3 regions of the Pseudoalteromonas tunicata genome follow, and region 1 is predicted to be linked to each of the others. Evidence: predicted binding sites of a transcription regulator. Region 1 holds the regulator's gene; each other region holds the start of a gene.
What was found. The regulator MetJ, encoded in region 1, represses methionine synthesis genes. The targets are predictions, from matches to a motif close to TAGACGTCTAGACGTCTA.
Positions count from the first base shown of each region.

Region 2: a site for MetJ is predicted at 7,084-7,101, ahead of metE (5-methyltetrahydropteroyltriglutamate--homocysteine S-methyltransferase). Genes of this name have one in related genera too.
Region 3: a site for MetJ is predicted at 1,547-1,564, ahead of metK (methionine adenosyltransferase). Genes of this name have one in related genera too.

Region 1 covers NZ_CP011032.1:3,466,451-3,477,062, reverse strand. Annotated here, with positions in the region: gene hemN (oxygen-independent coproporphyrinogen III oxidase) at 34-1,404, opposite strand; gene PTUN_RS15715 (malic enzyme-like NAD(P)-binding protein) at 2,003-3,244, shown strand; gene metJ (met regulon transcriptional regulator MetJ) at 3,287-3,610, opposite strand; gene metB (cystathionine gamma-synthase) at 3,855-5,120, shown strand; gene metL (bifunctional aspartate kinase/homoserine dehydrogenase II) at 5,127-7,472, shown strand; gene PTUN_RS15695 (penicillin-binding protein 1A) at 7,532-9,994, opposite strand; gene PTUN_RS15690 (pilus assembly protein PilM) at 10,130-10,612, shown strand, end outside.
Region 2 covers NZ_CP011032.1:2,501,755-2,512,366, reverse strand. Annotated here, with positions in the region: gene PTUN_RS11460 (sodium-dependent transporter) at 1-1,052, shown strand, start outside; gene PTUN_RS11455 (2-hydroxyacid dehydrogenase) at 1,144-2,118, opposite strand; gene PTUN_RS11450 (glutathione peroxidase) at 2,120-2,599, opposite strand; gene PTUN_RS11445 (NAD(P)-dependent oxidoreductase) at 2,690-3,571, shown strand; gene PTUN_RS11440 (hypothetical protein) at 3,650-3,988, opposite strand; gene PTUN_RS11435 (Nif3-like dinuclear metal center hexameric protein) at 4,145-4,900, shown strand; gene PTUN_RS11430 (YdcF family protein) at 4,943-5,695, opposite strand; gene PTUN_RS11425 (LysR family transcriptional regulator) at 5,841-6,725, opposite strand; gene metE (5-methyltetrahydropteroyltriglutamate--homocysteine S-methyltransferase) at 7,121-9,394, shown strand; gene PTUN_RS11415 (dicarboxylate/amino acid:cation symporter) at 9,646-10,612, shown strand, end outside.
Region 3 covers NZ_CP011032.1:3,177,966-3,188,577, reverse strand. Annotated here, with positions in the region: gene PTUN_RS14490 (START domain-containing protein) at 1-238, shown strand, start outside; gene metK (methionine adenosyltransferase) at 294-1,445, opposite strand; gene tkt (transketolase) at 1,728-3,719, shown strand; gene epd (erythrose-4-phosphate dehydrogenase) at 4,060-5,073, shown strand; gene PTUN_RS14470 (phosphoglycerate kinase) at 5,147-6,322, shown strand; gene fba (class II fructose-bisphosphate aldolase) at 6,491-7,555, shown strand; gene PTUN_RS14460 (choice-of-anchor I family protein) at 7,689-9,491, shown strand; gene PTUN_RS14455 (response regulator) at 9,820-10,612, opposite strand, start outside.

The DNA of each region.
Region 1 (10,612 bases):
TCGCTCTTTTTTATTGCATATCACTTATTAAGGCTAAATTACTTGTGAAAAACGAGTGAGTTTTGCTTGGCGCTGTAAATAGGCATCAAAAGCCATACAAATGATGCGAATAAATAAACGCCCCTTTGCTGTTACAGTTATCGTCTTTGGTTCAACAGACAGCATATTGTCTGCTGCTAGAGTCTGTAATTGCACTAAAGCTGATGCAAAGTAGACTTTAAAGTTAATACCATACTGACGCTCAATCGTTGGTATATCAAGTGTGAAGTGGCAAATTAATTGGCGAATAACATCGGCTCTTAGGCAATCGTCATCATTTAATGTCAGCCCTTTACAAACCGCAATACCAGAGGTTTCAACCGCTTGGTAATAGCCTTTGAGCTCTTTGGGATTTTGAAAAATACTATTGCCAACTTGAGAGATTGAAGACACACCTAAGCCGAGTAAATCACAATCTCCATGTGTGGTATAACCTTGAAAGTTACGATGTAAAAGACCTTGTTGTTGGGCTATTGCTAAACTGTCATCTTTTTTAGCAAAATGATCCATTCCAATTAAGACATAACCTGCAGCGGTCATTTGCGCTAGGGTATTTTTAAACATTGCCAGCTTGTCAGTGGCGCAAGGCAGGTCTTGGTCTTTTATTTTTCTTTGTGCGGCAAACCGATCGGGAAGATGGGCATAGTTAAAAACAGAGACTCTATCAGGTGAAAGGCTGATAAGTTGATCTATCGTCGCAGCAAAGCTCTCAGGTGTTTGTAATGGTAGGCCATAAATCATATCGGCATTAACCGATTTAAAACCAAGTTGGCGTGCTTCAATGACTAAGTTAGCAACATTTTCGGCGCATTGTTCACGGTTTACGGCCTTTTGTACATCATCATTAAAATCTTGAATACCAAATGATACTCGGTTAAATCCTAATTGAAACAGCACGGATAGCATATTCTCCGCAAGTGATCTGGGATCAATTTCGATTCCTTTTTGCGCATCTGCTTTGAACTGAAAATGCTGGTTTAGCATGTTAATTAGTCGAGTCATTTGTGCTTGATCTAAAAATGTTGGCGTGCCACCACCTAAATGAAGCTGTTCTACTTCGTAATGCTGATAAAGCTTTGCCTGCGCTGTTATTTCTTGTTCTAAATAATCGAGGTACAAGTCTGCTTTGTGTTGATGGCGTGTCACAATCTTATTGCAGCCGCAGTAGTAACACAGCTGATGACAAAAAGGGATATGAATATAAAGAGATAGCTTTTTATTGTTGGTTTGCGCCAGTGCGCTGAGCATATCTTGTTTGGAAAAGCCGTCATTAAATGACAATGCCGTGGGGTAAGAGGTATATCTTGGGCCAGATACGTTATATTTTTTGATCAGAGAATCATCCCAATCGATAGTATTTTGCACGACGAATGCCTTAAATAATGCTGATGAATGAGGCTTAAATTATAAGTGGCGAGCTCAAACATAGTTTGATCTGGCACAAGCTAACCAAAAGTAATCGTAAAAATACTAACGATTAAATATGAAAATTTATTCAGTTTAGGCATTTAAAAAAGAGTTTATAAGGTGGTTGTTTTTAGTACTAAGTGATGGTGAGGAAAAGGTTTTTATCTGGTCATATCTGTTATTATTTTTCGTGATATGTGGGTTATCCTTCATTAATAATGGTTTTTATGGTGAACTTTGATTTTAACTTGTATCAATTGTAAGAGTGCTTATTTCGGTTATAGATAGGTGTTTTTTTATAGCGTTTTACGTGGTATTTGTTGGTTTTATATTCATAATTTTGTTTATTAATATGCATAAATAAGTTGTTAGTAAGGGGAATTTCTGTGAAAAGGGGAGTAAAATCACTAAAATTAGGTAGAATATAGGCAAATGATCGTTTTTTGTTGTTTGACAGTATTTTACTTGAAATTCTGCTTAATACAGGTATCGTTAAACTCAGTAGCGAATTTTATCTCACTCTCACACTTAACTTCTTGCAGGAAAATATCGCCTCATGTCAGACTTTAGAGAACAAGCTTTAAAATACCACGCCGAACCCGTTCCAGGTAAAATCAGTATTGAATTGACTAAACCAGCTGAAACAGCAAAAGATCTTGCGCTAGCTTATAGCCCTGGCGTTGCTGAACCTGTTCGTGAAATCGCAGCAAATCCAGCCGATGCTTATAAATATACCGCTAAGGGCAATTTAGTTGCTGTTATCTCAAATGGAACTGCCATTTTAGGATTGGGTAATTTAGGGCCATTAGCATCTAAGCCCGTAATGGAAGGTAAAGCACTATTATTTAAGCGTTTTGCTGGAATTGATTCTATCGATATTGAAGTAAAGCACCGTACTACCGAAGACTTTATTAATACGGTTGAAAATATTGCTGATACATTTGGCGGTATTAATCTTGAAGATATCAAGGCACCTGAATGTTTTGAAATTGAAAAAGCACTAATTGAGCGTTGTGATATCCCAGTATTTCATGATGATCAGCACGGTACAGCGATTGTGACGGCTGCAGGTATGCTTAATGCGTTAGAAGTTCAAGGCAAAAATCTGCACGATGCACAAATTGTTTGTTTGGGTGCGGGCGCTGCTGCAATTGCATGTATGGAGTTGCTAATTAAATGTGGTGCTCAGCGTGAACATATTTATATGCTTGATCGCAAAGGTGTTATTCATACCCGTCGTGATGATTTAAATGAGTATAAAGAACTGTTTGCAAATAATACTGATAAGCGTACCTTGCAAGATGTAATTACCGATGCCGATGTCTTTGTTGGTGTATCTGGCCCTAATTTAATTTCTGCTGATGACTTAAAGTTGATGGCTGATAAACCAGTGGTATTTGCTTGTTCAAATCCAGATCCTGAAATTCATCCTGATGAAGCTAATGCTGCGCGTACAGATTTAATTATGGCAACAGGTCGTTCTGATTATCCAAACCAAGTTAATAATGTTTTGTGTTTTCCGTTTATTTTTCGTGGTGCGCTCGATGTTAGGGCAAAAAGGATTAATGATGAAATGAAAATTGCTGCTGTAAATGCAATTCGTCAAATTGCTAAAGAGCCTGTGCCTGCTGAAGTATTGCAAGCTGCCGGTGTCGATTCGTTAGAATTTGGCGCACATTATATTATTCCAAAACCAATGGATCCGCGTTTGTTGCCACGTGTAGCATTAGCGGTAGCGCAAGCTGCCGTAGCTTCAGGTGTTGCGCGAATTCCTTTACCTGAAAATTACATGCAGTAATTTTTACGTTAAAAAAAAGCCTCAACTTAGTTGAGGCTTTTTTTATTCGTCTTCTAAAACGGGTAATTCTAAGCCCATTCTGAGCATTATGTCGCGCACTTCGGCTGGAACGTGCTCAGGGTTATCTTTGCGTAAATCTTCATCATTAGGCAGTGGCTGACCAGTAAAAGCATGAAGAAATGCTTCACATAACAATTCACTGTTGGTGGCGTGGCGTAAGTTATTAACTTGGCGACGAGTGCGTTCATCGGTTAAAACTTTTAATACATTTAGTGGGATAGAAACGGTAATTTTTTTTACTTGCTCAGATTTTTTACCGTGTTCTGCATATGGGTGAATATATTCACCATTCCATTTTGTTGCCATAAATATTGGTTGCCTTAATTGAACTGCGTGCCTTGTTTGCCAATGTTGTAATTATTAAAAATCCCAAAGAATATTATCTATAATCTAAAGTTATTGGCTTTGTCGTGGCGAAATTTTATCGGTTTAAAATATATAGTCAAATACCATTTATTTAGCTATTTAGACGTATAAATGTTTTGACTTCTGCCTTGTGTTAATTTAACCTTTTAGACGTCTAAACATCTAACTGTTTGTGGGTTTTAAAATGAACGATACCAAAAAAGCGACTATCGCAGTCCGTAAAGGAATAGAAGCTGATAAACATCACGGCGCAGTCGTGCCACCTCTATATTTATCAACAACTTATTCTTTTGCCGATTTTAATACCAAGCGCGCATATGATTATGGCCGCAGTGGTAATCCAACTCGAGATATCTTAGCTGAAACATTAGCTGAGCTTGAAGGTGGCGCAAAAGGTATAGTTACCGCAACAGGCATGGCTGCGGTTCATTTAGTGACTCAGCTGTTATCAAGCCAAGACACTTTAGTGATCCCTCATGATTGTTATGGTGGTAGTTATCGTCTTTTCACTAGTTTAGAAAAGCGTGGCTTATTAAAATTAAAAGTTGTTAATTTTACTCTAGATAAGAGTTTTGATGATATTGAACAAATTAAACCTAAGTTAATTTGGATTGAGACGCCAAGTAATCCGCTTTTACGTTTAACTGATATTGCTAAAGTTGTTGCTACAGCAAAAAAATGTGGTGCTTTAGTTGCTGCGGATAACACGTTTTTATCGCCAGCATTGCAAAATCCTATTGAATTTGGTGTTGATGTTGTTGTGCATTCAACAACTAAATATATTAATGGACACTCGGATGTTGTTGGTGGTGCGGTGATTGCTCGTACTCAAGAGCTTGGTGATGAGCTTGCTTGGTGGGCTAATAATATTGGCATTACCGGCGCACCATTTGATAGTTATTTAACTTTGCGCGGTATTCGCACTTTGAATGTCCGGATCAAGCAACATGAGCAAAATGCCTTTTTAATCGCCGAATATTTAGAGCGTAGCCCTTTTGTTAAAAGTGTTTATTACCCTGGGCTTGAATCTCACCCGCAACATCAATTAGCTAAACAGCAACAGCGTGGTTTTGGCGGTATGGTTAGTTTTGATATTAAAGGTGATATCAACGATGCAGCTCGTTTTTTAACTAATTGCAAGCACTTCACCTTGGCTGAGTCTTTAGGTGGCGTTGAAAGCTTAATTTGCCATCCAGCGACTATGACTCATGCAGGAATGGATCCTCAGGCTCGTTTAGAGGCTGGGGTAGGTGATACTTTAATTCGTATTTCAGTGGGTATTGAGGATATTGAAGATTTACTCGCAGATTTAGAGCGAAACTTTTCTGAAACTCGCCCTGGTGAAGATAAGGGCCAGCCAGTAGCTGAGCCAAAGCCAGTTAAAGCAGATGAGCAAAATAACTCTTCAGCCGCATTTTGTTTTAGCCCTGCTCACGTTGCATTATGGTAATTTAAGATGACTCGTTCAGTACACAAATTTGGTGGTTCAAGCTTAAGTAGTGCCAAGCGCTATCATGCAGTGACTAATATTATTTTACAGCAAGCGGCACTTGGTGATGTTGTTGTAGTTTCAGCCGCAGGTAAAACGACTGATACCTTAGTTAAGCTTTGGCAGAGTTATCGCCAAGCCGATCAGCAGGCTATATCGGATGTTTTAGCATTACTTTCGGCAAATCAGTTTGAATTAATTGCTGATTTATTAACTGATTCTTATAAAGATTCAGCGCTTGAGCTGTTGGATGCCGAGCTTATTTCGATAGGCGAAAAAATTGCCTCGCAACATTTACAAGAGGCTCATCTTTTAGCGCATGGTGAGCTGTGGTCTGCACGGTTATTAGGTTTATATTTACAGCAGCTAAATGTTGCAGCACAAAGCTTTGATGCCAGAGAGCTGCTGACCTTAGCGCAAGGTGTATTGCAACATGAGAAAAACGTAATTGCCTGTGGGCAATTTAGTGCAACAAAATATAATGTTGTTACAGGTTTTATCGCAAGTGATGAACAAGGGCAAACCATTACACTCGGTCGTAATGGGAGTGACTATAGTGCGACTTTATTTGCGCGTTATATCTGTGCTGAGAGTGTTTCAATTTGGACTGATACCCAAGGTGTATTTAGTACTGATCCTCGCAAAGTAAAACAAGCGATTCGTTATGGTAAAATTTGCCGTGGTCAAGCAAATTTGCTTGCTCGTTTGGGAAATCCAGTTTTACATGCCAAAACACTAACCCCGCTTAAAGACACTGATATTAAACTTGTTGTGCGCAGTAGTTTTGATAGTAGCAGTGCGGCGACTGAAATCGTAAAAGAAGGATTTGCGAAACAAAAACGTTTTATCACCAATCTAGATCATTACGATTTATTAAAAGTTGCAGATTTACATGAAGGTGAAGTGGGTGAGCTAAGTCGGATAGTACAGCACGCACTTCATCATTTTGTGGAAAAAGATGAGGTATATTTACTTGTGCCAGCTGCTTTAGGTCATCAAGTTTTAACTCTGTTGGCTGGGCGTTGTAATCTAGTTGAGTCAAATGTGTCGGGTATTGCCTTGGTGTGTCAGCATGGAGATGGCCATCAATTAGCGCAATCGGCAAAAGTAATTTTGGCAGAAAATAACGTTAATTTACGTTTTATTTATAGTCATGAAGATTATTGTATTCTGCTTTGTGAGCAGCAGTTAGATACTGACAGATTAACAATTTTGCATGATAAGTTAGTCAGTGTTTCACAAGAGTTGGCTGTGGTTGTGGCGGGCTTGGGCAATGTAGGTACCGTATTCTTAGAGCAGTTAAAAGAGCAGTTAAGTCGTTTAAATCAATTATTGCCCGTGAAGCTGGTTGGCTTAATACGCAGCGAGCAAATGTTATTTAATCCTACTGGGATTGATGTGCAAAATTGGCAAGCTGCTTGGCAGACTCATGCGGTGTCATACCATGAAGCTGAATTATTAAGTCATTTAGCTGAGCTAGATTATGAGCATAAGTTAGTGATTGATATCACAGCAAGTGAGCAGTTTAGTCAATTGTATCCTCAGTTTGTTGCTCATAACTGCCACCTTATTTGTGCCAATAAATACGCTGGAACAGCTCCACTTGCTTGGTATGAGCAATTACAACAAAGCTTAAAGCAGCGTAACTTGCAGTGGCGTTATAATACGTCGGTTGGAGCTGGGTTACCGATTAACTTTGCATTAAATGATTTACAAAACTCTGGTGATAAAGTGCAAAGGCTTAGCGGTGTTTTTTCTGGTACGTTATCTTGGCTTTGCAGCCAATATACCGCTGAAGTGCCTTTTTCTGAATTAGTTATGCAAGCCAAAGCGATGGGTTATAGTGAGCCCGACCCGAGAGAAGATCTTTCTGGCCGAGATGTACAGCGTAAGTTACTTATTTTAGCCAGAGAGTTGGGTTTAAACTTAGAGCTTGATGACATTGTGCTTTCGCCTTTAATGCCCGAAGCTTTAAGTAACGGTGATTGGGAATTTTTTGTTGATAATCTTGCATTACTTGATACTTATGTCAGCGAGCTTGCTGCAAAGGCTGCGTTAGAAGATAAAGTATTGCGTTATGTTGCTGAATTGGTTTTATCGGATGATAAAGTGACAGCTCAAGTTGGCTTGCAAGGTGTTGCGAAACAAGATTCTTTAGCAACCTTAAAGCCAGGTGATAACATCTTTGTCATTAACAGCCGTTGGTACCAAGATAATCCTTTGGTGATCCAAGGTCCGGGAGCCGGCAAAGAGGTGACGGCTGCGGGTGTGCATTCTGATTTATATTGGTTATGTGTTTCGTTAGCTAAATAACCTACACTAAAATAATAAAAAGGCGCTATTGCGCCTTTTTTGTAATTAATTTTGAGTTGTTAAAACAACTCATCATCTTCCGGCTCTGGTGAGCTCACTTCGAAAATAGCTTCTGCTTTTGGTTGTGCATATTGAGTTGGCACCGTTTCTTTGGTAAAAAACTCAAATCCACTTGTATGGTCTGTTTTATCGCTTAATAATCCTGATGCATAATCAATACGCACCGAGATTAACCCATCGGGTTGGTAAACATTTGAAATTGGCATGTCTTGTAACGCAAATTCCATAAACCCTATCCAAGCTGGCAAAGCCGTTTTCGCTCCCGATTCACCAAGAAAGGTTTGATTTTTATCTAAGTTACTGTTGTAACTTGTTCGACCAAGGCTAATTCCAGGGCTGTCAAAACCGACCCAGGTTGTGGTAAGCAGGTCGCGATTAAAACCAGTAAACCAAGTATCCACAGCATCATTAGTGGTACCAGTTTTACCTGATAAATCATGGCGATTTAATTTTTGAGCGCGCCAGCCCGTACCTCGCCAAGAGGTTTTATGTTTCCAGCTACCGCCACCCCAGATACCACTTTTTAAGGCATCTGCAATTAAAAATGAGTTTTGGACGCTGATCACGCGCGGGGCGTAATGAAAACTATCCTTAATTTCATCGTTTGAACACTCAGCGCAGGCTACTAAAGGTTGTGCTTGTCTGATGGTTTTGTTATTTGCATCATCAATACGACTAATAAAATATGGCTCGATTAAATGACCGCCGTTGGCAAAAGTTGCCATTCCAGTTGCAAGTTCAAGAGGGGTGAGTGAAATACTACCAAGCGCTAGTGATTCATTACGTTGGATATCAGCTGGATTAAAACCAAAATTTAACAGGTAATCAGCGGTTTTGCTTAGTCCCACAGCCCTTAACAATCGGACTGAAATAACGTTTTTAGATTCTCCAAGTGCGCGTCTAACACGGATTGGGCCAACATAAACCTCAGGATCATTCTTTGGCCGCCAAGCCGTGCCATTTGTTTCGTCCCATTTATTAATTGGAGCATCATTTACTATGCTAGCAAGGGTGAATCCATTTTCTAATGCGGCAGAATAAATAAAAGGTTTTATGTTTGAGCCGACCTGCCTTTTGGCTTGTACCGCTCTGTTGTACTGACTTTGTTCAAAGCTGTAGCCACCAACAATGGCTTTTATTGCGCCATCTTGTGGGTTTAAAGAGACTAGCGCGCCAGATACTTGCGGAATTTGACTTAAACTCCATTGCCCATCCTGCGCTTCTTTTAACCAAATTGCAGCGCCAGGATTGAGTATTTGACTAGCACTTGAAGGAGCGGGACCTTGTTTACTATTGCGCAAGTATGAACGGGCCCATTTTAAACCATCCCATTGAACGGTGACAAAACGACCATCTTTAACGAGAGCTGTGATTGATTGGTCTTGAATATCTGTGACTACAGCAGCCTTTAAATCATTAAACTCTTTAATCTGAGCCAAATAATCGAGGATGTCACGAGGTGCCCAAGCCGCTTGCGTTTCAAAATCCCACAGATGAAGGTGTGGGCCACGGTAACCATGGCGAGTGTCGTATTGCTCTAAATTATCAACAACAGCCTTTTCGGCCATTAACTGTGTATTAGCTTCAATCGTGGTGTAAACCCGAAATCCTTTGTTATAAGCGTCCTCTTCACCAAATTGCTTGACCATTTCGGCACGAACCATTTCAGAAATATAGGGAGCAGATACTTCAATTTCAGCACCATGGAATTTCGCTGTGATTGGTTCTTTGATAGCTTCTTGATAAACCGCTTCAGTAATATATTTTTCGTCAAGCATTCTCGCCAATACAATATTACGGCGTTTTTTAGCTCTTTGAGGATGTCTAAATGGATTTAGTGCCGATGGTGCTTGGAGTAATCCTGCAAGCATTGCATGTTGCGAAAGTGTTAGTTCACTAATGTTTTTGCCAAAATAAACTTGTGCTGCCGCGCCTACTCCAAATGCGCGATTGCCAAACTCCATTTTGTTCAAATAAAGCTCTAAAATTTCATCTTTGCTCAGTAGTTGTTCAATATGAAGTGCAATAAAAATTTCTTTTATTTTACGGATATAGGCTTTTTCTCGGGTTAGAAAAAATCCCCTAGCAACTTGCATTGTCAGAGTGCTTGCACCTTGCTTTTTTTGTCCTGTAGTAATAACGACCAGCGCTGAGCGAATAATACCAATCGGGTCTACGCCTGGATGGTCATAAAAGCGGCTATCCTCAGTTGCAATAAGAGCATTTATTAGATTCTGTGGTATTTGTTCTATGCTTAATGGTATGCGTCTTTTTTCACCAAACTGATTGATTAGTTTGCCATCTTTTGTAAATACTAGTAGTGGAGATTGGAGCTGGACGTCTTTTAATACTTGTACACTAGGGATATCAGATTTAACATAATAGTACAAAGCTATTATGCTCAAAACACCTAAAGTGCTACAAATGATAAGAAAACGTAAAATGTTTTTAAATAAAGTCACTTAAATATCCTTAAACAGACTCCCATTTAGGTTTTAACACTGGTAGTATATCCTGATTAAAAAATGAATTAAAAATTTTTCGCTAGATTTTATAAAGTTATTATAATTATAAAAAAAAAGGATAGCGTTAGAGTTATGTTAACGAAACTAATAAAAAAGCCTGCTGTATGGATGGTTGGAATCGATATTGGTTCACACTCAGTCAAAGCTGTCTTATTAAGCCAAAAAGATGCACATTATCGTTTAGAAGCGATTGCTATTGAACCAATGCCCAAAGGGGCAATGGTTGAGCGCTCTATTCAAGATATTGAAGCTGTCTCTCGAGTTATCAGTAAAATTCGAAAAAAAATGCCTAAAGCCGTGCAACAGGCGGCTGTTGCTGTTTCTGGTCAAACAGTTATTACCAAAGTCATTTTTATGGATGTGGCTCTGACTGATAGCGAATTGGAATCTCAAATTGAAATTGAAGCTGATAGCCTCATACCTTATCCGTTAGATGAGGTAAGCCTTGATTTTGAAAAGCTTCACATTAATGAAACTGACCCGTCAAAAGTAAATGTTTTATTATCAGCTGCACGTACAGAAAGCATTGAAGCGCGTGTAGGTGCTATTGATGCA
Region 2 (10,612 bases), 960 kb from region 1:
CAGCGGGATATATTGGCTTAAGTGGCGCAATTGTAATGTTGAGCTTCTATTCAATTGTTGCAGGGTGGATGATTGCATACAGTATTGAACCGGTTGCTCGCTTTTTTGGTGCAACGGCAGTGGCCGATTTTTTAAATAGCGATACCACGCTCCGTAATTTTATTTTCACGCCAATTATTTTGATTTTAACTGCGGGTATTATTTTACAAGGGGTTAAATCGGGTATCGAAACTTGGTCTCGTCGTTTAATGCCGATGTTGCTGCTATTGCTAATTGGTTTGATTGGATATATTGCCACACTTGATGGGGCAATGGCTGGTTTTAAAGCCTATTTAGTGCCTGATTTTTCTAAAATAATGGATCCCGATTTAATTATTGCAGCCATGGGTCAAGCGTTTTTCTCTTTATCGCTCGGTGTTGGTTGCATGATGATTTATGGCTCTTATTTAAAGCCGCAAGAAAATTTACCTAAGCTCGCTTGTTCGGTTGCGTTGCTTGATACGAGTGTGGCTTTTTTAGCTGGCTTGCTGATTATTCCTGCTATTTTTGTTGCGCAACAACAAGGTGTTGAAGTCTTTCAAGATGGTAAGTTGATTGGCGAAGGGCGACTCATTTTTGCAGTCTTACCTGAATTATTTGCCACTATGGGCCAAGTAGGTTTATTGGTTGCGTTATGTTTTTTTGTACTGATGTCGATAGCTTCTGTTACATCCACAATTTCATCAACTGAAATTCCGGTGGCATTTTTAGTTGAAAGTCATGGTTTAGAGCGCACAAAAGCAACTTGGTTGGTGACGCTGGTGGTATTTGTCTGTTCAAGCGTGATCATTGTTAATTTCGATTGGTTGTTTGGCTTAGTGATTATGTTGTTTACCCAATATCAATTACCGTTAATGGGCCTATTTTATTTTATTACGGTGGGCTGGATGTGGCGCCGAGGTAATAAATTATTGCAGGTGACTTCAGGACCGCATTATTGGTTTGCGCAATATGTACGGTTTGTTTGCCCAATTTTAATGACTGCAGTGTTTTTAAACGTGGCATTTTCATAATATATTTGACGTTATTCGATAGAAAAAAGCCGAAAGAGCGATGCTCATTCGGCTTTTTTTGTTGGCTAGGGGTGCTGATATATCGGCAGCGTTAAACCACGGTATTAGTTAAAACGCGTTGTTCAGCAAATTGCTTAATGTTGAAAAAAGTAACAGTGGCAATTTCATCGAGTGCTTCTTGAGTAAAAAAGCCTTGGTGGCCGGTGATCAAGACATTTGAAAAACTTAATAAACGTTGAAATTCATCATCTTGAATAATTTCATTACTCATGTCTTTAAAAAATAATTCGGATTCTTGTTCGTATACGTCTAACCCTAAATATCCTAAGGTTTTATTTTTTAATGCTTTTATAGTCGCTTTAGTATCAACTAAGGCTCCTCTGCTGGTATTAATTAACATGACGCCTGGTTTCATTTGCTGATAGGCATCGTCATTAATCATGTGATGGGTTGCTGGCAACAAAGGGCAGTGCAGAGAAATAATGTCGGATTCTGCGAGCAGGGCTTCGAGTGATACATAGTTGAGTCGATCCGAGCTTGGTTTGGGGTCGTGGGCTAAAATACGACAACCAAAACCCGTGAGTATATTACAAAGCGCTAAGCCAATTTTACCTGTGCCAATCACGCCGACCGTTTTTTTATGCAGGTTGAAGCCTAACAATCCATTAAGGTCAAAGTTGCCTTCTTTTACCCGATTATATGCCTTATGGGTTTTGCGGCTTAAGGTGAGCATTAACGCAATACAATGCTCTGCGACGGCTTCTGGGCTGTAGGCGGGCACACGAGTAATATTAATACCAAGATTTTTTGCTGCAATTAAATCAACATTATTAAAGCCAGCACAGCGTAGCGTAACCAGTTTAATATTCAGTTTCAGTAAACTTTGCAGTACCGACTCAGATAAATCATCGTTAACAAATGCGCAGACAGCATCACAACCTTGCGCAAGTTTGGCGCTTAATTCGGTTAGCCGTTCACTAAAAAACAGTAATTGATGTTCAGCAGAGTTATGAGCGATAAAGAAAGATTGTTCGTATTTTTGGGCACTAAAAAACGCAATTTTCATGTTATAAAATACTCTCTATGACTGAGCTTATCGCATCGGGTTTAGTGCGTGGTGCATAACGTGCAACAACTTGACCGGTGCGGTTAATCAGAAACTTGGTGAAATTCCATTTTATTGCCCGCGCTTGCATTAATCCTCTTGAATTGGTTTTTAGAAAATTAAACAGCGGCAAAGCGTCGGGACCATTTACAGCCACTTTCGCAAAAATTGGGAAGCTGACACCAAATTGTAGCTCACAAAAATGTTTTATCTCATCGTTTTCGGCAGGTTCTTTGTTCTCAAACTGATTACAGGGAAATGCCAATACTGTGAAACCTTGATCTTTATATTTTTGATAAAGTTGCTCTAATGCAAAATATTGAGGAGTTAATTCACATTTACTGGCTGTGTTAACAATTAATAGTGGTTTTCCCTTAAATTGAGCCAAATCACAGTGTTCGCCGTTTGTTAATGGGGCAGTAAAGTCAAAAATTGACGCCATCATGGGTCCTTTAAAGTACTAGGAGAAGCGATTTGTTCTCCTTATAATCAGATTAATTTTCACAGTCTAGCAAGCAAATAGGACAAAATTATGTCAATCAAAGTGGCCTTTATTGGTTTAGGTGTGATGGGGTTTCCCATGGCTGGGCATTTAAAAAAAGCAGGGTACGACGTTACGGTTTTTAATCGTACATCAGCAAAAGCAGAGCAATGGGCCCATCAGTATCAAGGTTTGTTTGCGTTAACCCCTGCACAAGCAGCTAAAGAAGCCGATATAGTGTTTGTATGTGTTGGTAATGATGATGATTTACGCGCAGTGACTATCGAGCATGACGGTGTTTTAGCAGGTATGAAACAAGGTGCTATATTGGTTGACCACACGACAACTTCGGCCGATGTTGCAAAAGAAGTCGCCACAGCGGCTAAAAAGCAAGAGATTGAATTTTTAGATGCGCCAGTTTCGGGTGGTCAGGCGGGCGCCGAAAATGGTGTGCTTACGATTATGGTTGGTGGCGATGAAGCTGTGTTTAATAAAGTACAGCCAATTATGGCCAGTTACGCACGTTTCAGTCAGCTGCTTGGGCCTGTTGGGTCGGGTCAATTGTGTAAAATGGTTAACCAAATTTGCATTGCAGGTGTGGTACAAGGTTTGGCTGAGGGCCTACACTTTGCCCGCTCAGCAGGGCTTGATGGTGAAAAAGTGATTGAAACTATTTCCAAGGGTGCTGCAGGGTCATGGCAAATGGAAAATCGCTACAAAACAATGTGGGCAGGTGATTATAACTTTGGTTTTGCAGTTGATTGGATGCGTAAAGATTTAGGAATTGCACTTGATGAGGCACGTAAAAATGGATCTACGCTGGCGCTTACGACATTAGTGGATCAATTTTATGCTGAAGTACAAGCTATGGGTGGTAATCGTTTTGATACATCGAGCTTATTCGCACGTTTAGAAAAAGATAGAACTAAATAAGTTTTCGTGGGTAAATGTGACGTTGTTATAAAAGGTGCGATCAAACGCACCTTTTTAGCAGAAAATTAACGGGGTTAATTAGGCAAGTCCACGGGGTAAACGGCAGTCTTGAAATGTTTCTGCTAATTTGACTATCCAAAGCTCTTCGGCTGTGAAACCAGTATCATTGGTTTTGATTATGCTGAAGGGAGTTTTGGTAGGCTCGTTTTCTTCTATCGAAGAGTGTACTGGTGCTGTTTTCACCGCAGATGCATTTAAGTCATCAATTTGTGCATTAAGATCGGCTAAGCGAACATTTTTATTGCCATCAACACTGTACCAACCACCTTTTGCGGTGATCTCAGGTAACGTACCATGGGCTGCGACATAAGCCGCTTCAAACGCTGCTAAAACAGCTGTTTTATCAAGAGTGGTCATCGTATATCCTATTTTTATCGATACGAAGATTAGTTTGAAGCGAATAGTTATACCGATTTTTGCACTAACTTTCAAATTTTTGCCGTTTTTTCTTTATTTTCGCCGCTTTTAAACTGACAATTGCGGTAAGTTTTTTATTAATCAACAGAGTCAATTATGCAACGCAAAGACTTGCTACAGATCTTAGATAGCTTATTAAAGCCTCATTTAGTGCGAGACTTTTGCCCGAATGGATTACAAATTGAAGGTAAAAATGAGATTAAAAAAATTGTCACTGGGGTAACAGCAAGCCAAGCGCTAATTGATGCAGCGATTGCTGCTAACGCTGATGCGATTATTGTTCATCATGGCTATTTTTGGAAAAATGAAGCTTATCCTATTGTAGGGATGAAAAAGCGCAGAATCGCGGCATTGTTGGCTCATGATATTAACTTATTTGCTTACCATTTGCCGCTTGATGTTCACCCCGAATTGGGTAATAACGCTCAGCTGGCTAAATTACTCGATTTGGAGTTTGAGCAAGGTTTAGAGCCGGGATCTGCGCCAAGTGTGGCGGTTCGTGGTCGTTTACGTACCCCAATGTTAGGCCAAGATTTTGCCGATAAAATTAGTACGGCACTCAATCGTCCTGTGCTTAGCAATTTAGTCAGGCAAACTCCGATTGAAACCATTGCTTGGTGTACGGGAGGTGGTCAAGGCTATATTGATTTAGCCGCAGAACAAGAAGTTGATGCGTATTTAACGGGTGAGGCTTCAGAGCAAACTATTCATAGTTCGCAAGAGCAAAATATTGATTTTTTTGCAGCCGGTCATCATGCTACTGAGCGCTATGGCATTAAAGCCCTTGGTGAATATTTAGCTGAAAATCATTTGTTTGATGTTGAGTTTATTGATATTGATAACCCGGTTTAAGTATTTGGTTTGAGTAATAAAAATGGGCCGTTAGCCCATTTTTTATTGGCTTATTTCGAGCCAAAGATTGCCAATCCATTCATGTTGATGCTCGGTGAGCGCCATTAATGCTTCCGGTGTTGGTACAAACTGACGCCAAAGCGGATTCATCGGCATTTCTTGCCAATCGGTAGGGGCCGCAATAACATCAACACCTTGTTGATTAAACAATTCAACCGCTCTTTGCATATGGGCTATCGAAGTAACGAGAGCAACTTGGTTATCAACTAACTTAGGTGCCAGTAGTAAGGCTTCTTCTGCAGTATCGCGGGCTTTGGGATTGAGTAAAATTCGTTGCGGATCAAAGCCAATAGCGATGGCGGCTTGGCGCATAATTTCGCTATTACTGACACCCTTAAAACCACCTCCAGAGACAACCAGTTTGGCGCTAGGATAAAGTTTTGCTAATCTTAAGCCTTCGTAAAGCCTAGCTAGAGAGCAATGGCCTAGTTGTGAATTGGCTGGACGGCTTTTGTTGGGCATAATTTTACAACCAAGTACCACAACATAATGAATAACAGGGTGTTTATTTGAGTTAAATGCGCTGTAACTTGCTTCTTTTTTTTCAATAATCAGATTGCTGATAAAAGGAGTACTGAGCAAAATCAGCAAGACAAGCGGCAAGAACATCAGTAATAAGCCGCTACGCCGTTTTTGTCTGATTAATTGTATTAGGCCAAGTAAGACCAGCATCAGCATCAGTGGTAATGGCATTACCAAGCTACCAATCAGTTTTTTTAGTTCAAAAAAATCCATCTAAACAGTCTTTTAATGCGGTATTTAAGAGGTGCTATCTTACGGTTTTACGAGGATGAAACCCACAAAAAAATCGTTTTTATTCGATATCTTGATAACGTTTTGACAGTGGGCTTTGACAAACAAAGCCCTCATGAACGTCATACTAGCGACGGTTTTGTTTGCAGGTATTTAAAAAGTGTCGGTAAACAGGATTATCTTTCATGTTCTTTTTCATTGCTAAATACATTGGACGATTAAGCCCAAGTGCACCAAGCGGAATAGATTTAATTAATCCTTGGCTTTCATAAGGTGTTACCAACCAATCGGGTAGGGCAGCTACACCCATGCCCGCACTGACTAATTGAAAAATCAACAACCCCTGATCGACTGTTTTTAAATTACCGTCATACCGGGCATTTTGAATAAAGTGTTTAAAAATATCCTGACGCTCTTTTGGGATTGGATACGAAATAATAGTTTCATCTTTTAAATCAAGTGCGGTGACATAGGCTTTTTTAGCCAGTTCATGATCAGGTGACACAATGAGTTTGAGTTTGAAATCGAATAGGTGCGCATATTCGAGTTTATCTGGCTCACGAATATCAGAGGTGAGCACTAAATCTAACTCATCATTAAGTAAATCAGGGATAGCGTCGTAGCTAAAGCCACGTTCGTAATCAATTTTAATGTCGGGCCAAAAGTTATTAAATTCTTTTATTGTTGGCAGTAACCAGTGAAAGCAAGCATGGCACTCAACACTTAAACGCAACTGTGAGATCGGTTGGTTGAGGCTTTCTTTTAAACGGCATTTGGTGGCTTCTACTTTGGGTAAAATATCGTAAGCAAGTTCTAATAAAAGCATACCTTGTGGGGTAAAACGCACTGGGTGGGTTTTACGTTCAAACAGTTGGCAGTCAAGTTTGTTTTCTAGATCTTTGATTTGATGTGATAAAGCAGATTGAGTCAAAAAGAGCTCGCGAGCTGTATTCACTAATGAGCCGGTCTCTTTTAGGGTGGCAATGGTCTTAAGGTGCTTTATGTCTATCATCTTTAATAATTCTCATGTTTGATGTGAGAGAACCTAATGGAAAGTCATCATATCCTTTACTTTTAGATGTTTCAACTTCCAGATGGCTATATTTTTAGGTTGCTAATCCTGTTTAGGTTAATAATGAATCAACAAGACAGCGTTGTCATGGTTTTATTTCAATTTAAGCGGATGACTTTTTTAAATTTTTATTAATTAGATGAATTAACTTCACTTATTTAATTGTTAGTCATAAATGACACATTAAATAAAGAGAGAGCTGGGCAGTCTCTATAAGGGTTCAAAGCAATGTTAATTAAATTCATATTCAATGCGAAAACGTTTCGTTTTTAAGTACAAAATGTTCAGTATAATATTTTAGCCATCTAAACATCCAAATAGAAAGGTGAGATATTATGGCAACAATACATAACTTAGGTTTTCCAAGAGTCGGAAAACGCCGTGAATTAAAACATGCTGTGGAAGCATATTGGGCAGGTGATTTATCACGCACTGAACTGTTTGTTAAAGGCCAGGCTATTCGAGCGCAAAACTGGGCGTTGCAAGCAAATGCTGGGATTGCGCTATTACCTGTGGGTGATTTTGCTTGGTATGATCATGTACTCGCAACCTCATTAATGGTCGGGGCTATCCCAAAGCGCCATCAAGATGACAACGAAACAGTCGATATTGATACCCTTTTTAGAATGGGACGTGGGCGTGCCCCAACGGGATGTGCATGTGCTGCCAGTGATATGACAAAATGGTTTAATACTAATTATCACTACATTGTACCAGAGCTGCATGCAGGACAAGAGTTTGCGTTAACCTATACCGAGTTATTTGAACAAGTTGCTGAGGCACAAGCTATAGGGCATCAAGTAAAACCTGTTTTAGTTGGTCCAGTGACCTATTTGTATTTAGCTAAGGGAGTTGGGGAGGAGTTTGATAAATTATCGCTGCTTGAAAAGTTGCTTCCTGTTTATCAGCAAGTACTGACAAAATTGGCTAGCATGGGGGTTGATTGGGTGCAGATTGATGAGCCGATTTTGGCCCTTGAGCTCAATGAAGCATATCTAACAGCATTAAGTAAGAGCTTTAATGTTTTGCAAGGTCAAGGAGTGAAATTATTACTGGCGACTTATTTTGGTTCAGTCACGCAATATCTACCCCAAATAACCCAACTTGCCGTAGACGGGGTGCATCTTGATTTAGTAGCAGAACCACAATCGCTAGATACAATTAGTCAAGCTATTGGCGTTGATAAAGTGCTTTCATTAGGTGTGGTGAATGGTCGTAATATTTGGCGTGCCGATTTAAGCGCGGTATACGAAAAAATTAATGCATTAGTTACCAAGAGAGCTGAGCAAATTTGGTTAGCGCCATCGTGTTCTTTGCTTCATTGCCCAGTTGATTTAGCGCAAGAGCAAAAACTTGATCCTGAATTAAAATCATGGCTGGCGTTTGCTAAGCAAAAAGGCAGTGAGTTAGCGTTATTAAATACGGCCCTACAAACTGGAGATACTCAAGCTATTAACCAATATTCTGCGCCAGTTAAAGCTCGTTTAACGTCTGCGCGCGTGAACAATAAAGAGGTGCAGCAGCGTGTTGCGGCATTAACAACAGCTGACGGACAGCGCCATAGTAGTTTTAATGTACGCATCGCTGCCCAGCATGTCGCGTTGCAATTGCCTTTATTACCAACAACTACAATAGGCTCATTTCCACAAACTCAAGTTATTCGTCAGGCTCGTCGAGATTATAAAGCGGGGTATTTAGCGTTTGCTGATTACGAAGCGCAAATGAAAGCCGAAATCCGTTATGCAATAGAAGAGCAAGAAGCGGTAGATTTAGATGTGCTTGTGCATGGTGAAGCTGAGCGTAATGACATGGTTGAATATTTTGGTGAGTTACTTGAAGGTTTTGCGTTTACGCAATACGGCTGGGTGCAATCGTATGGCACTCGATGTGTAAAACCGCCTGTTATTTATGGAGACATTAGTCGCAGTAAACCAATGACGGTGCAATGGACAACCTATGCCCAATCGCAAACTAATAAACACATCAAAGGCATGTTAACCGGTCCTGTCACTATTTTGTTTTGGTCATTTAGTCGCGATGACTTAGATAAACCAACGATTGCCAACCAAATTGCACTTGCGCTTCGTGATGAGGTCGTTGATTTAGAACGTGCTGGCATTCAAATTATTCAAATTGATGAGCCTGCCTTTAGAGAAGGTATGCCGCTTAAAGCATCACAATGGCAAGAGTATTTAGCATGGGCGGCTTATGCATTTAGGGTGTCAGCCAGTGGTGTAAAAGATGAAACCCAAATTCATACCCATATGTGCTATTCAGAGTTTAATGACATTATTGATTCGATTGCAGATATGGACGCGGATGTGATCACCATTGAAACGTCTCGTTCCAACATGGATTTGTTAAACGCATTTGAAGAGTTTGCCTATCCAAATGATATTGGCCCAGGAGTGTACGATATTCACACTCCAAATGTGCCCCAAGTACAATGGATGAAAGGTTTAATTCATACTGCTGCCAAAAAAATACCAGTACAGCGTTTATGGGTAAATCCTGACTGTGGTTTAAAAACGCGTGCTTGGCCTGAAACCCGTGAAGCGCTAAAAAATATGGTGCAAGCCGCCAAAGAATTACGCCAAGAGTTGCGTTAAGTGTGCCTGATCGAAGCGCAAAATGATGTTAGATGTAAGTTGCCAAGCCTAAACTCACTGCGAGCTTAGGCTTTTTTGCTATGCGCTTTTTTAAAGCTAGATTAGCTCACTGAGCATTTAAATTGAGTGTTTTGCTGTTTTATCGAGCAATTGAACTGGTGTTGAGCGATTTTTTGTTTATAAGTCGTTAAATAATGATAAAAGAGAGAATTGGAATTAACACTTTGAACTGTTAGCAACGAGATAATGTAATGAACTTAATTTTAAAATTAATACTGGGTATTATTGGTGGCTTTTTAATTGGACTCTATGCGCCCACTTTAATTGTCGAACTTATTTATACTGCCAAAGTGGTCATTGGCGAGCTGATTGGTTTTACCATTCCCCTCATCATTGTTTTTTTTATTACGTCAGGGATTGCCAGTTTACCGCAAAATTCAGGCTCATTATTAGGTAAAACGGTTGGTTTTGCCTATGGCTCAACCATTATTGCAGGTACGCTTGCGTATTTGGTGGCAAGCTTAGTGATCCCGCAACTAGGCGGCGAAATAAACCTTGCAAGCAGCGATGCAGTTGAAATTCAATCCTTCATTAATTTAGAAATCCCACCTTTATTTGGTGTAATGACAGCACTTGTGACAGCCTTTATTTTTGGTATTGCGATTAGCAATATGAATTTAACCCACTTAAAACAAGTGTCTGACCAAGGTCGCGATGTGATTGATGGTTTATTAGCTAAAGTTATTATTCCGGCATTACCCTTTTACATTGCAGGTGTATTTGCCGAAATGACGGTGGCAGGCACGGTTTTTGATACGTTAAAAACCTTTGCACTGGTTCTTGCAATGGCGTTAGTGATGCATTGGCTTTGGTTAACTGTACTGTATGTGGCAACAGGGATCGCGTTAAAACGTAGCCCACTTGAGTTACTTAAAAACATGTTACCAGCCTATTTTACAGCATTAGGAACGATGTCGAGTGCTGCTACTATACCGGTTTCGCTCCAGTCGACAAAAAATAATCAAGTTAAAGACGCCATTGCTAACTTTTGTGTGCCTTTATGTGCCACAATCCATTTATCAGGTTCAACCATCACTATTGTTACGTGTGCAACAGCTGTAATGTTTTTATCGCCAGACTTGGCGCTACCAAGCCTAACAAGCATGTTGCCATTTATTTTTATGCTTGGCGTTGTAATGATTGCTGCTCCTGGTGCCC
Region 3 (10,612 bases), 290 kb from region 1:
TACGGATCAACATATATTGCTTGAACAATATCAGCAACAGCTCAAATCAGATAATACGATACGTATTAAAGATGTGCGTGCTCATTGGCAGGTTAAAGCGCTTACCGACACTACTATTGAGATTGAGTATCAGGCATTTGCCGATCCTGATGGTGCAGCACCTAATTGGCTTGTTAATAAAATGGTATTAAAGAGTGCTCAAAATACCTTTGTAAATATGCGAGCTCGATTGCAATAATAAAGGCGCTTTGTGAGCGCCTTTTTTATTATTTAATTAACTGATAGTTAATTAATTACAGACCTGCAGCGGCACGAAGTGCATCGGCTTTATCTGTTTTTTCCCAAGGGAATTCGTCACGACCAAAGTGTCCGTATGCTGCTGTTGGCAAGTAAATTGGACGCTCTAAATCTAGCATTTGAATTAAACCATATGGGCGTAAATCGAAGTGCTCACGAATTAACTCGATTAAACGTGACTCTTCTAATTTGCTAGTACCAAATGTTTCAACACTGATAGATGTTGGCTCTGCAACACCAATTGCGTAAGACACTTGTAATTCACATTTATCAGCAAGACCAGCAGCTACGATATTTTTTGCTACATAACGAGCAGCGTAAGCAGCTGAACGGTCAACTTTTGATGGATCTTTACCAGAGAAAGCACCACCACCGTGACGTGCCATACCACCGTAAGTATCTACGATAATTTTACGGCCTGTTAAACCACAGTCACCCATAGGTCCGCCAATTACAAAGCGACCAGTTGGGTTAATAAAGAATTTAGTTGCGCTACTGATTAATTCAGCTGGTAATACTGGCTTAATAATCGTTTCCATTACCGCTTCAATTAAGTCAGCTTGAGAAATCGTATCACAGTGCTGCGTTGATAAAACAACTGCATCAATTGCAACAGGCTTACCATTTTCATAAGCAAATGTTACTTGTGATTTAGCATCTGGACGTAACCAAGGTAAGGTGCCGTCTTTACGTACTTGCGCTTGACGCTGTACTAAGCGGTGCGAGTAAGTAATCGGAGCTGGCATTAAAACTTCAGTTTCATTACATGCATAACCAAACATTAAACCTTGGTCACCAGCGCCTTGTTCTTCAGGGCTTTTACGATCAACACCTTGGTTGATGTCTGGAGATTGTTTACCTATGGTATTTAAAATTGCACAAGAGTCGGCGTCAAAACCCATATCTGAGTGGGTATAACCAATTTCACGCACTGTTTTACGTGTTAACTCTTCAATATCAACCCAAGCGCTCGTTGTAACTTCGCCACCTACCATCACCATACCAGTTTTAACGTATGTTTCGCAGGCTACGCGTGCTTTAGGGTCTTGCTCTAAAATTGCATCTAGAACCGCATCAGAAATCTGATCGGCGATTTTATCCGGATGGCCTTCAGATACAGATTCAGAAGTAAATAAATGTCTTGCCATTTTATTTATACTCACAAAAATCGCGCCCACGTAGGTGGTAAATCGCGCTTAAAAAATTTAGGGTGATACTTTATATGAAAGTGACTTTTTTTCATAGTGCTTTTACGCCTAGACGGCTAAATTAAAATCATAAGGCCGTATTGTTATTAAAAAGTGACAAACAAGATTTATTATTGCAGGTTTTTTCATTGCTCCAACTGGTGTAATAAGTAAGAATAGCTCCATACCCAAACTAATTGGGACTTACAACCAGCGCAAACACACTTAAAGGTAGGAGAATTCATGCCGTCTCGCAAAGAACTTGCTAATGCAATTCGTGTCTTATCAATGGACGCAGTACAAAAGGCCAACTCAGGCCACCCTGGAGCCCCTATGGGCATGGCTGATATCGCAGAAGTATTATGGCGCGATTATCTTAACCACAATCCAACAAATCCAGAGTGGGTAGATAGAGATCGATTTATTCTCTCTAACGGCCACGGTTCAATGCTGATTTATTCTCTTTTACATTTAAGTGGTTATGAGCTTTCAATTGACGATTTAAAGAATTTCCGTCAAATGCATTCAAAAACCCCTGGGCACCCAGAATATGGTTATGCACCAGGTATTGAAACCACTACGGGTCCACTTGGTCAAGGGATCACAAATGCTGTCGGTATGGCAATTGCTGAAAAAGCGTTAGCGGCACAATTTAATCGTGATGAGCATGATATTGTTAACCATTATACTTATACTTTTTTAGGTGATGGTTGCTTAATGGAAGGGATTTCGCACGAAGCCTGTTCATTAGCCGGTACATTAGGACTTGGCAAACTAGTCGCATTTTGGGATGACAACGGTATTTCAATTGACGGTGAAGTTGAGGGGTGGTTTACCGACGATACTCCTGCACGCTTTGAAGCCTACGGCTGGCATGTAGTGCGTAATGTCGATGGTCACGATAGTGAAGCGGTGCGTGCAGCTATTGATGAAGCCCGTGCGCAAACAAATAAGCCGACTTTAATTTGTTGCAAAACTATTATCGGTTTTGGCTCACCAAATAAATCGGGTAGCCATGATTGTCATGGTGCACCGTTAGGTGATGCAGAAATTGCTGCAGCCCGTGAGTTTTTAGGTTGGGAACATGGCCCATTTGAAATTCCTGCCGATATTTATGATGCATGGGATAACAAAGCCAAAGGCTCTGATCTTGAAGCGAGCTGGAACTCTAAATTTGCTGCCTACAAAGCTGCATATCCAGAATTAGCTGCTGAATTTGTTCGTCGTAATAACAGCGAATTACCAGCAGATTGGGCTGAAAAGTCACAAGCATATATTGAACAATTACAAGCGAATCCTGCCAATATTGCATCACGTAAAGCATCACAAAATGCACTTGAAGCATTTGGTCCATTATTGCCTGAGTTTATGGGCGGTTCAGCTGATTTAGCTGGCTCAAATTTAACTCTTTGGTCTGGCTCTAAAGGCCTAACAGCTGAAGATGCATCGGGAAATTACATTTTCTACGGTGTGCGCGAGTTTGGTATGTCAGCCATTATGAATGGTATTACCTTACATAAAGGGTTTGTACCTTATGGTGCTACTTTCTTAATGTTTATGGAATATGCGCGTAATGCTGTGCGTATGGCGGCATTGATGAAGCAACCTGCTATTTTTGTTTATACCCATGATTCAATTGGTTTAGGTGAAGATGGTCCAACACATCAACCTGTTGAACAAATTGCGAGCATGCGTTTAACGCCAAACTTAGATAACTGGCGTCCATGTGACCAAGTTGAATCAGCAGTTGCATGGAAAGCGGCTATTGAGCGCAAAGATGGCCCAACAACACTTATTTTTTCACGTCAAAATTTAGCGCAGCAAACGCGTTCTGCTGAGCAGTTAGCCAATGTTGCTAAAGGTGGTTATGTACTGTCATGTGACGGTAATCCAGAAATCATTTTAATTGCAACCGGTTCTGAAGTGCAATTAGCGCAAGATTCAGCAGCAGCACTTCGCGCCCAAGGTAAAAAAGTACGTGTTGTTTCTATGCCATCAACTGATGTATTTGAAGCGCAAGATGCGGCTTATAAAGAGTCTGTATTACCTAAGGCTGTTAGTCGTCGAGTTGCGATTGAGGCGGGTATTGCTGATTACTGGTACAAATATGTTGGTTTAAATGGTGCCGTGATTGGTATGACGACGTTTGGTGAATCAGCACCTGCGGGTGAGTTATTCCAACACTTTGGTTTCACAGTAGAAAACATTGTTGAAAAATCAATCGCACTTTTTTAATTTCAATTAAAAGAAGTTAATTAATGAAAGCCAGTTTTAACACTGGCTTTTTTATTAACTAAGGGGTAGCTTGGTGATAGTTAATGAGTCAATACCTGCCAAAACAAACTAACCACTTCATTAATATCTTGGGTCTCAAATAACCGGACCTTTACTTGCCTTAGTTTTTCTAATCTGAAAATTAATTATTTTCGCTATCGAAGATGGCGCGGGTCGTTTACAATAGCCCCATTAATTAATTGTAAATCTAAAGTTGAAGTTTGCTGCTTGGGTGTTGATTTTATCTAAGCCAGTAATGTTAAGGCTTTATCTACTTTTATCATGCGGAACCCTTTTTTAGATGGCAATTAGACTTGCAATAAATGGTTTTGGTCGCATCGGTCGTAACATAGTACGTGCTATTTATGAATCCGAACAACACGATCGCTTTAAAGTCGTCGCAATTAATGAACTTGCCGAGCCGCAAGGAATTGCCCACCTGTTAAAATACGACACCTCCCACGGTCGTTTTAAATTTCCTGTTCAGTTAGATGGCGATAGCTTAAATGTCGCAGGCGACAGCATTGCTTTGTTTGCCCTTGATTCACCTGCCGATTTACCATGGGCTGAGCTTGATGTTGATGTGGTTTTAGAATGTACGGGGGTGTTTCATTCTCGTGAGCATGCACAAATTCATTTAGCTGCGGGTGCTAAAAAAGTACTCTTTTCTCAACCAGCCGATGCAGATATGGATGCCACTATTGTTTATGGCATTAACGATGATGAATTAACCGCAGCACATACCATAGTATCGAATGGTTCATGCACCACCAATTGCATTGTGCCAGTTATCAAGGTGATTGATGATGCCTTTGGCATTGAATCAGGTGCAATTACAACTATTCATGCATCAATGCATGATCAGCAGGTTATTGATGCATATCATCCGGATTTACGCCGTACTCGTGCTGCAAGTCAATCGATTATCCCGGTTGATACCAAGCTAGCTCGAGGCATTGAACGTATTTTACCTAAATTTCATGGTCGTTTTGAGGCGATTGCCGTACGAGTGCCAACGATTAATGTTACCGCAATGGATTTGAGTGTCACACTCAATACCGATGTAAATCTAGCTGATATTAATCGTGTCATTAAAGCCGCTGCAGGTGGACGTTTGACCGGAATTTTAGATTACACCGAAGAGCCATTGGTATCGGTTGATTTTAATCACGATCCACATTCTTGTATTATTGATGGCACACAGACACGTGTTAGTCATAAACGCCTAGTAAAGTTATTAGTTTGGTGTGATAACGAATGGGGCTTTGCTCATCGTATGCTTGATACCTCGTTTGCGATGATGAGTGCCAAATAATCGTTTAAAATTAATTTATTGCGTATGTCATTTACTTTTTGTAAATGAATTTTAGTTGAAAAAGGAGCAGACAATGTCAGTCATTAAAATGGCCGATTTAGATTTAGCAGGCAAACGCGTGTTAATTCGTGAAGACTTAAATGTACCAGTGAAAAATGGCAAAGTGACCTCAGATGCGCGTATTCGTGCTTCTTTACCAACAATTAAGTTAGCCCTTGAAAAAGGCGCTAAAGTGATGGTGATGTCACACTTAGGTCGTCCAACTGAAGGCGAATATAATGAAGAGTTTTCGCTTGCTCCTGTTGTTGATTATTTAAATGATGCGCTTGATTGTGCTGTACGTTTAGAAAAAGATTATTTAAACGGCGTAACAGTTAATGACAATGAAGTCGTGGTATTTGAAAACGTTCGCTTTAATAAAGGCGAAGGTAAAGACGATGAAACCTTAGCAAAACAACTAGCTGCATTATGTGATGTGTATGTTATGGATGCATTTGGTACAGCGCATCGTGCTCAAGCATCAACCCATGGTGTTGGTGTTTTTGCTCCAATTGCGTGTGCCGGTCCATTACTTGCTGCCGAACTTGAAGCATTAGGTAAAGCCCTTGATAATCCAGCACGCCCGTTAGTGGCCATTGTTGGTGGTTCAAAAGTATCGACCAAACTAACGGTACTTGATTCATTGTCTAAAATTGTTGACCAATTAGTAACTGGTGGCGGTATTGCCAATACGTTTATTGCAGCGGCAGGCCATCCTGTTGGCAAATCATTATATGAACCCGATTTAATTGCTGAAGCACAAAAGTTAACTGCGGATGCAAAAGCAAATAATGGTGACATTCCGGTTCCAACCGATGTTGTTGTTGCTAAAGAGTTCTCAGAATCAGCTGTTGCTACACTTAAAGATGTGTCTGAGGTAACTGATGACGACATGATTTTTGATATCGGTCCAGATTCAGCGCAGCAGTTAGCGACTATCATTAAAAATGCTGGCACGGTGGTTTGGAATGGCCCAGTTGGTGTATTTGAATTTGACCAGTTTGGCAATGGCACCGAAGCGATTGCTAAAGCAATAGCTGAATCAAATGCGTTTTCAATTGCTGGTGGTGGCGATACATTAGCTGCCATTGATAAATATGGTGTTGCAGACCAAATATCTTATATTTCAACAGGTGGTGGTGCGTTCTTAGAGTTTTTAGAAGGCAAAGTACTTCCTGCTGTTGCGATGTTAGAAGCGCGCGCTAAATAATATTTGTAACCCACTTAGGTCTCTTCTCTCACTTTGATACTTAAGTAGGCTGGTTAGCCTGAGCTTGCTCAGGCGGTGACTTGAGCCATAAATTGAGTCAGTAAAAAATTAATCTATCCGTTCATACCAGATAGCATTCGGTCGCTATCAAATATTGGAGAAAGCAAAATGGCTTTAATTAGTATGCGTCAACTTTTAGACCATGCAGCAGAATATGGTTATGGGGTTCCAGCCTTTAACGTCAATAACCAAGAGCAAATGCGTGCCATCATGGAAGCGGCAGACAGAACAAATAGTCCTGTTATTGTGCAAGGTTCTGCTGGTGCTCGTGCTTATGCCGGTGCCCCTTTTATTCGCCATATGATTTTAGCAGCGATTGAAGAATGGCCACATATTCCTGTAGTAATGCATCAAGATCACGGTACTTCACCAGGTGTTTGTCAGCGTTCAATTCAATTAGGCTTTTCATCTGTAATGATGGATGGTTCATTAATGTCTGATGGTAAAACACCATCGACTTATGAGTACAATGTCGATGTAACACGTCGTACTGTTGAAATGGCGCATGCATGTGGTGTGTCAGTTGAGGGTGAGCTAGGTGTTTTAGGTTCACTTGAAACAGGCGAAGCGGGTGAAGAAGACGGTATTGGCGCTGAAGGTAAACTTGATTTAGACCAGCTACTAACTGATCCAGAAGAAGCGGCTGATTTTGTTAAAAGAACCGGTGTTGACGCCCTTGCGATTGCTTGTGGTACATCACATGGCGCGTATAAATTTACCCGTCCACCAACAGATGATATTTTAGCAATTGACCGCATCAAAGAAATCCATGCTCGCATTCCAAATACACATCTTGTTATGCATGGTTCATCGTCAGTACCACAAGAGTGGTTAGCTGTGATCAACGAATACGGTGGTCAAATTTCTGAAACTTACGGTGTGCCAGTTGAGCAAATCGTAGAGGGTATCAAACACGGTGTGCGTAAAGTAAATATCGACACTGATTTACGTTTAGCATCAACAGGTGCAATTCGTCGTCACTTAGCACTTAATCCTTCAAATTTTGATCCACGTAAGTTTTTAGCTGAAGCAACTAAAGCCATGACGGAGATTTGTATCGCACGTTATGAAGCCTTTGGTACAGCAGGACAAGCGAGCAAAATTAAACCAATTTCGCTTGATGAGATGCATTTGCGTTATTTATCAGGTGAGCTTGCAGCAAAAATCAAATAACCTTGATTCGCTGATTTAAAAAGCCCTTTTATGGGCTTTTTTTATGCCTAAAATTTGTCATACCAATGGCATAAAAATGTCATTTAAAGATGTTCTGCTAGTGGCTTTAATTTTAACTATCAGGATGTTGGATATGTATAAAAAATCGATTATTGCGTTGAGTTTATTAACCTTACTGAGCGGGTGTAGTTTAGAAGGTGATGATGGTGCAGCAGGCGCCAAAGGAGCAACTGGAGAAACGGGGGCCACTGGCTCTGCGGGAGAAACCGGTGCAACAGGTAAAAATAATAACGGTTTATATGATATTCATCTGGTGGGTCGTGCGGTACTTAATGCGCAATCGCCCGAAGGGGCTGCAGAAATTGTTGCTTATCAAGCAAGTAAACAATGGATTTATGCAATAAATAGCTCAGGATCAAAACCAAGTGTTGAGATTATGGCTGCAGCAAATCTCGACGCGCAAACCTTAGTAAAAAATAACGAAGGAGTGATCACCAATACTAATTTAGTGCCAGCAATCAGCATCGATTTGTCGCTTAATACTCCAGGTGATGCTAACAGCATTGCTATTTCATCCGATGATAAATTATTGGCCGTTGCGATGGCTGCAGCGCAAACCGGTGTCGCAGGTCAAATTGCTTTTTATGATATCAGTGGCGATAGTCCGGCATTTATTCGTAATGTAACGGTTGGTTATTTACCTGACATGGTGACCTTTACGCCCGATAACAGCAAAGTTGTAGTGGCCAACGAAGGTGAGCCTGCAGGTGATTATTCGGTTGATCCTGAAGGCTCAGTTTCAATTATCTCAATTGTGAACGGTGCGCCAGCAGAGACAGCGACAACACTGAGTTTAAGCGGTTTTAACGATAAACAAGCCGAATTAGTAGCCCAAGGTGTAGTATTTGCAAACCCAACTGGTCGCACTATCAAAGGTAAAGTGATTAATACTAGCGTTGCGATGGATCTAGAGCCTGAATACATCACTATTAGCACAGATAGCAAAACGGCATATGTCACGGTTCAAGAAAATAACGCCTTATTAATTGTTGATTTAGAAAATAATACTTTGAAGCTACAAGGACTTGGATTTAAAGATTGGAGCCAATTAGATTTTGATGCCTCAGATAAAGATGGTGGGGTGCATTTCAAAAAATATCCTGGTTTATACGGCATGTATCAACCAGACACAATTGCAAGCTACCGTTGGCAAGGTGCAGAGTTTTTAATAACTGCTAATGAAGGTGATGGTCGTGAGTATTTCTTTGCCACAGAAGATGAAGCTAGTTGTTTAAATCAAGGGGGCATTGAATTTGATGCCGAGGCTGGATGCCTTGCTTATATAGATGAAATTAGAGTTAAAGATCTCGATTTGGCCGATAACTTTTCTTACCTTAATAATAACAACGATGATATTGGTCGTCTAAAAGTCACCACCGTCCTTGGAGATAAGGATCAAGATGGCCGTTATGAATCCCTTTACACTTATGGCGCACGCTCATTTACAATATGGGATAGTAATGGTTTAGTGGTTTTTGATTCGGGCGATCAAATTGATCGGATCACTGCTTCAATTCATGGCGCAGCATTTAATAATGACGAAGACACCAATGAAGGCGATACACGTTCAGATGCAAAAGGTGCAGAGCCTGAGGCACTCGCTATTGGTAAAGTTGGCGATCGTACATTAGCTTTCATAGGCTTAGAGCGAATGGGAGGGGTATTGGTTTATGACGTAACCAATCCTTATAACGCTCAGTTTATTGATTATTTTATTAATCGAGGCTTAGTAGAAGGTGCTGATCCGACCGGTGATTTAGCCCCTGAAGGCATGAAGTTTGTGAGCGCAGATCATAGTCCAACAGGTAAAGCACTTCTGATCATTGGTAATGAAATATCAGGCTCAGTTGCTGTATGGCAAATAGCTGAAAAATAATAGTTTTTAACAAGGCGAGCTCAATACTCGCCTTTTTTAGATCGAAATTTTACCCACTATTTTAATTGATCCATGCGTTTTATCATTAATATGATTGTTCGGATCAGATCTTTACCTGCAAGGATCAGTTTTATACCAACAAGGATCGTTATTTTACTTACTGCGATCGGATCTCGGTGCTAAAAACCCGTATAAAAATAAAACAAAGCGGTCTTTTCAGTCTTTAAAACCACTAGATGTGAATAAAGAAACAGCAGTTTTGGCTTTCACTGGGTAAAAAATTGATCTCAAACCGCAACATGATCTTAACTTAGTAAAAAACTGATCCTTATAACATGATCTCTGAATATTGTTTTAACTGTAACAGTCGTTGTTGTTGAGGTTGCGTCATTTTGAGCTTATAAGCGGTAGTTAATAAGTCTTGTTGCTCAAAGCGCCAAAATTTAGTTAGCTTCAATACTTGCATCGTATTAAGTAAATTTAAGAGATAAACTGGATTCGTTGGAGCTAAAAAATGAGCTTTAGAAAATAAATCTAGCGCCATAAAGCTTTGTTGCTGTTGTTGTTTTTCAATAGCCCATTGGTTGTAGCAACTGGCTCTGTGTTCTTCATCTTGATTAATTTGCTCAAATAACTTTTGCATAAAATAATCAAAAGCCATGCTTTGTGCGCTGATATCCATCATGCCGTGTAAGCGCATTTTTTGATGAAATACAGTTGCGGCTGTTTCTTTATCACGAAGTAGTACCGCAGAAACTAAGCAAAAAAATTGCTTCAAATGATCATCTATGCGCATTAAAAGCTGCTGTAATTGCCTGTTTAATTGTACTTTATCTTGTTTTAATGCATCGCCGTCTAATGCGACGCATTCTAATAATAATTTAAAGAAAGGCAAATAAGCTTGGAAGTGATCTTGGTTGTGTAAGCTCAGCAGTTGTTTGATAATTTTTTTCACTTGTTGGCTACATAATTGCGAAGTCAACGCGTTATTATGATTTGATAAACAGTAATCAAGCAGCGCCACTTGCATCATGCTAAATAAAATAATTGTTAAATAATGATGGTTTTCTAAGGTTGTTTTTAATTTACGCTCTAAATATTCAATACTGGTTGGTAAACTT